Thermocoleostomius sinensis A174: one gene and its partner. The protein of the gene in region 1 interacts with the protein of each later gene in a pairwise test. Links are inferred from orthologs where the notes say so. Each region holds a gene or a part of one and is shown on either strand. Other genes may lie near its edges.

Region 1 (2,908 bases):
GGTTGGGAAGATAAAGAGCGCCCTGATATTGTTCCGGAAGTAGATTCTGAAAATCCGAAGGTGTAATTGATATTCTATTAATACGAGTTCCTTTTAGATAGAAATCAGAGCATAGCTAGACTATGCTCTATTTTTTTGCTGACAATTCCTTGAATTAAAACTCGTCGTCTCCTGCAAAGCTTGCCATTCCCGCTTCATTGTCTCGCTTGGAACCTAACAATCGCAGTTGATCTACACGAATTATGGGGCTAGTACGTTCGGCTCCAGTGCTGCGATCTTGCCAGCGATCGAACTTCAGTGCCCCTGTAATGCCGATCAAGCTGCCTTTCTTGACATAGTTGGCCGCTACTTCTGCTGTTTTCCCCCACATCTCTAGAGTAAACCAGTCTGGCTCATCGCTGTTGCGGCGGGCGCGATCGACCGCTAAGGTTAGTTTGCAAACCACACTTCCAGATTCAAAGTAGCGTACTTCTGGATCTCGACCAGCCCGCCCAACTAATGTAACGACATTAAGACTCATAGCTTCTCCAAAAAGGCTTGACCCAATGCGACTAGTACAAAAGTATTATTCTTTTACCTTTCATTTTAGATAATTTAGGCAAAAATGGCACTCAACTACAAATAATTGAACAACTAGCCAAACGGTTTTGCTAAAGTCTGACGGCTACTTCTAAAAGATGCGATCGCTAACTCGACGGTAAATCGTTAGAAGCTAAACAGTTAGAAGGTAAAGAGTAAACTAAAGTGATAAATTAGTTTAACAAAATGACTAGACGGTAAGTTGAAAACATAATAAAATCCACTTTGTGAATTTTGCTGTTGTAAACATTCAACCAAGACCACTCGTTTTGGGAGCTTAGGAAATTAGTGGGTTTCTTCAATCGCTTCTCATTCTCACGCGACATGGGTATCGACCTCGGTACCGCCAACACGCTTGTCTATGTGTCTGGTAAGGGCATTGTCCTGCAAGAGCCGTCTGTAGTAGCCATCGATCAAGAGGATAAAGTTCCCTTGGCCGTTGGTGAAGATGCAAAGAAGATGCTGGGACGAACGCCGGGCAATGTGGTGGCGTTGCGCCCCCTTCGTGATGGAGTTATTGCCGACTTCGATACCGCCGAGTTAATGTTGAAGCACTTTATTCGTCGGGTACATGAAGGACGCACGGGTTTAATCGCCCCTAGAATTGTCATTGGTATCCCCAGTGGGGTGACAGGTGTAGAACGACGAGCAGTGATGGAGGCTGCGTCCCAAGCGGGTGCTCGTGATGTGTACTTGATTGATGAACCTGTGGCAGCGGCAATCGGGGCAGGCCTACCTGTGGCAGAACCAACGGGCAATATGATTATTGACATTGGTGGTGGCACGACCGAAGTCGCTGTTCTAAGTTTGCAAGGCACTGTGCTGAGCGAGTCAGTTCGGGTCGCTGGCGATGAGTTAAGTGAAGCTATCCTTAACTACATGAAGAAGGTACACAACCTAGTGATTGGGGAGCGAACCGCTGAAGAAATCAAGATCACGATCGGCTCTGCCTATCCACTCGATGACGATGATGACATTTTGATGGATGTGCGCGGGTTGCACTTGCTCTCTGGTCTACCTCGGACAGTGACAGTGAAGGGAGCCGAGATTCGAGAAGCAATGTCAGAACCGCTATCGGTTATTATTGAAGCGGTCAAGCGCACTCTGGAGCGTACTCCTCCAGAATTGGCGGCTGATATTATCGATCGGGGCATCATGTTAGCAGGAGGTGGTGCGTTGCTACGAGGATTAGATACTCTAATCAGCCACGAAACTGGAATCGTGGTACATGTAGCGGCTGATCCGCTAAGCTGTGTGGTGTTGGGTACAGGGCGAGTTCTAGAGAACTTTAAGCAGTTAGAGCGGGTGTTCAGCGGTCGTTCTCGCAATTTCTAGCGCGTCCTTTCATCAGCAGTGAGTTTATCTGTAAGGTTATTTTTCGATCGGGAGCATTGCTCCATTGTTTGCTGGAAAGCCACCTAGAGTTAATTGTTGACCTGAATGTACGCACTGCATCGCTGGTGGGATCGATACGGGATTCGGATTGGGTTAATTGGCTTAGCCCTTGGCGCAGCTTGGGCAATTCGCCAAACCCAAGGGGCGGCTGTGTTGGAGCTATATCAGTCCTTGGCTCGACCCTTTATGGGTGAACCGGCGGCTGAGGTGGAAACCGTGCGAGTGCAGCAGTTGGAACAACGGCTAGTGGAATTAGAGAGCCAGAATCGTCAGCTTCAAGAACTGTTGGGCTACCGGACAGAAAATCCTGGTGCTGGTATCGTCGCTCCGGTGATTGGACGCAGTGCCGACCACTGGTGGCAGCAGGTGATTTTGGGGCGGGGCAGCCGTGACGGGATTGAGGTTGGTTTCATTGTTTCTGGCAACGGTGGCATCATTGGGCGGGTAACCCAGGTGACACCTAATACAAGCCGAGTCCTCTTAATTAGCGATCCTACCAGTCAAGTTGGGGTAACCATTAGCCGATCGCGCTTCATGGGCTATATTCGTGGGCAAGCCGCTAATCGAGTCATCATGGAGTTTTTTGATAAAGTTCCTGATGTGCGCCCTGGCGATGTTGTATCTACCTCTTCCTACAGCCAATTGTTTCCGCCAGGTTTGCCCGTTGGCGTGGTAGAGTCGATCAACCTAAACAAAAGTCCTGCCCCTGAAGCGGTGGTGGCGTTGTCGGCTCCCATCAGCCATTTGGAGTGGGTCGTGGTCTCTCCTAACCCCAAGCTTGATATTTCTAGGGAGGCGTCTGAACTGTTTCAGACAGATCCAGGGAATGAGTTAAATCGATTAGGAGAACAGAAACAACGTGCTGGAGAGTCGTTTTTGCCTGAGTAGTTTTCACCGAGTCAGCAACGTCTCTACTCAACGGGTGATTCATCTG
Region 2 (2,927 bases), 710 kb from region 1 along the record:
CCATTCTGGGGATACAGCCTCAACCGCCAAAGGAGGACAAACTCCTAAATTGGCCCTGCTAGACGAAGAAGGGGCGTGGATTCCACACGAAATTTACCTTGCCTTGAATTCATCCCAGAGGTTACCAGACTTGAAGGTCATTGGAATGCGTGAGGAGTATCGATCGCAGTGGCCAGATCTCTATCAACAGGTAAGCCAAAGTCCCGTCAAAATTGCCGAAATTGATTGGCGCGATCCCAACAATTTAATTTTGTATACAGAATTTGGTGCGATCTATTTGGGTGCCTACAGTTCTCGACTGGAACATCAACTGCGGCGCTTAGACCAAATGCGACGTCTCCCCGAACAAGTTAATCCAGAGCAAGTTGATTATATCGATCTGCGTAATCCAGATATGCCATTAATTGAGATGAAAAACTCTGAAAATTGACCGACTGACCGTTGAAAAACATGACTGAATTCTTCCAATTGCTCAAGAAACCTATTAAATCTATCAAGAGAAGTAGAAAAAATTATGTAATTTGAAGTAAAAACAAATCATTTAGGATTTCAATTTATAAAATTGCCATCCTGCTTGACATAGGTACTTGAAATCGGTCTTCTTATTTTTTATAAAAATTAATTGTTGTCTCCCCGTTTCAAGCACTTATCTTAGTGGATGTTGCAATCGATTAGAGATTTGCCCGATCGATTGGTTTTTCAATCAACTTAGCCTATAGTTGACTAGAGTCGCCCAGCCTTAACCAGCCTTAAAAAGTCTTTGTATCAGTAGTTTCTAAACTCCGATGACACTTAATAGTAGATTAGTATCTACCCACACAAACTCTCCGGATGGAGATCAGGATCTTTTTTCGACAATGAACAGCACAAATCCTTTCACAAATTCTGGCATACACTTGGGTCAGCCTCGCGATCTGAAAGGGGCCGTGGCAGAGGACACCAGGAGTGATGAGATTGTGCCAAGCAATGTAGCAAAAATTAAAGTCATTGGAGTGGGTGGCGGTGGCTGTAATGCCGTGAATCGGATGATTGCCAGCGATCTAACCGGGGTAGAGTTTTGGTCGATCAACACCGATGCTCAAGCGCTTACCCACGCTTCAGCCCTAAACCGCCTACAGATTGGGCAAAAGTTAACCCGGGGTTTGGGGGCGGGTGGTAATCCTGCGATCGGACAAAAGGCAGCGGAAGAATCGCGCGATGAGATTGCGGCATCGTTGGATCAGTGCGATTTGGTTTTCATCACAGCCGGCATGGGTGGTGGTACGGGTACCGGGGCGGCTCCGATTGTAGCAGAAGTTGCTAAAGAGGTCGGCGCGTTGACTGTTGGCGTGGTGACTCGTCCGTTTACGTTTGAAGGTAAGCGTCGGACAAGTCAGGCTGATGAGGGCATTGCCGCTCTGCAAAGCCGAGTCGATACCCTAATTATTATTCCTAACGACAAGCTGCTATCGGTGATTTCGGAACAAACCCCTGTACAAGAAGCGTTCCGAGTGGCTGACGACATTCTGCGCCAAGGAGTTCAAGGCATTTCGGACATTATTACGATCCCCGGTTTGGTCAATGTGGACTTTGCCGATGTGCGGGCCGTGATGGCAGATGCTGGGTCGGCGCTGATGGGGATTGGGATTGGTTCGGGCAAGTCCAGAGCCAGAGAGGCTGCGATGTCTGCAATCTCTTCACCGCTGTTGGAATCCTCGATTGATGGAGCCAAAGGTGTTGTCTTTAATATCACTGGCGGCTATGACTTGACACTGCACGAAGTCAATTCGGCGGCTGAAATTATTTACGAAGCGGTTGATCCCAACGCCAATATCATCTTTGGGGCGGTGTTGGACGATCGCCTCCAAGGAGAAATTCGAATTACGGTGATCGCCACTGGGTTCTCTTCTCAGCCAGAGCCACCCGTGGCCCAAACCACCACGACACGGGTCTCGCCATTGAAGCGAACCCCCACCGTCCCCCCGCCACCGCCGACTTCTCAACCGCCAGTCTCACCTGCGTCTGAGCCGCGATCGAAACCCAATTTAGATATTCCCGAATTTCTCCAACGCCGCCGCCCACCTCGTTAAATTAGGGTTTATCAACTCAGGTGATGTAGTACTTGGGTTGTTCTATGTTGAGAATCGTTATCTGGATGCAGCGATTGTAGGCTTAAGAAGTGGATAGGGAACACTGCTAGGTAGGCTGCTCCCTACATCCACCTCTTGTCATGACTATTCAGAAATATTCTGTGAACCAGCACCCGATCCAAACGCTACTGGCTTGGGTTCGATCGAGCAAGATTGCGATTCCTGAAATTCAACGCCCGTTTGTCTGGAATGCCACCAACGTTCGAGATTTGATTGATTCTCTCTATCGACGGTCGAAGACTACACCGACTTCTTGCAAGAGCGGCGGAAGTTGATCGCTTATAAAATTCGAGATTACTACTTCCGTCTGTAGACGCTAGAGCGTCAATCAATCAATCAAGAGGTTAGCGCTGCCTTTGCCTGGTTTTGCAACAGCAAGCCATACTCCAGCCCTTCCACGACTGCTTGATAGGAGGCGTCGATGATGTTTCCAGAAACACCAACCGTTGTCCAGCGTTGATGTCCGTTGCTAGATTCCACCAACACTCGCGTTTTTGCCGAAGTTCCGGCGGCTCCATCCAAGATTCGCACTTTATAGTCTGTAAGATAAAATGCGGCAATTTCCGGGTAGAAGTTTATCAAAGCCTTGCGTAAAGCGGCATCCAGGGCAGCAACCGGGCCGTTGCCTTCGGCAGCTTCCAGGATGTCTTGACCATTGACGCCAATCTTGATCGTGGCCAGCGATCGCCCCCGCCATTCGTCCACGCCCCGAATTAGATCGCACGAGCCGCGAATCACATCACAGTAAATGTGAAACTCTTTGATTTCAAATAACGCCTGTCGTTGCCCCAGCGCTTG

The links. Proteins that work in one complex are often made in the same cells at the same time.
Region 2: the proteins of OXH18_RS12530 (region 1) and ftsZ interact in binary tests that used the Escherichia coli proteins (3 or more experiments, as listed by UniProt). The link is inferred for Thermocoleostomius sinensis A174 from one-to-one orthologs.

Annotation. Positions count from the first base shown.
Region 1 is NZ_CP113797.1:2,905,471-2,908,378, reverse strand. It holds OXH18_RS12530 (rod shape-determining protein), read left to right. Parts: upstream 1-903; coding sequence 904-1,914; downstream 1,915-2,908. Other genes in the region: mreC (rod shape-determining protein MreC), read left to right, coding at 2,020-2,862; OXH18_RS12535 (single-stranded DNA-binding protein), read right to left, coding at 155-520; psb35 (photosystem II assembly protein Psb35), read left to right, coding at 1-66. UniProt on the Escherichia coli protein: Forms membrane-associated dynamic filaments that are essential for cell shape determination. Acts by regulating cell wall synthesis and cell elongation, and thus cell shape.
Region 2 is NZ_CP113797.1:3,615,788-3,618,714, forward strand. It holds ftsZ (cell division protein FtsZ), read left to right. Parts: upstream 1-785; coding sequence 786-2,069; downstream 2,070-2,927. Other genes in the region: OXH18_RS15605 (cell division protein FtsQ/DivIB), read left to right, coding at 1-430; OXH18_RS15615 (DUF262 domain-containing protein), read left to right, coding at 2,210-2,404; cimA (citramalate synthase), read right to left, coding at 2,466-2,927. UniProt on the Escherichia coli protein: Essential cell division protein that forms a contractile ring structure (Z ring) at the future cell division site. The regulation of the ring assembly controls the timing and the location of cell division.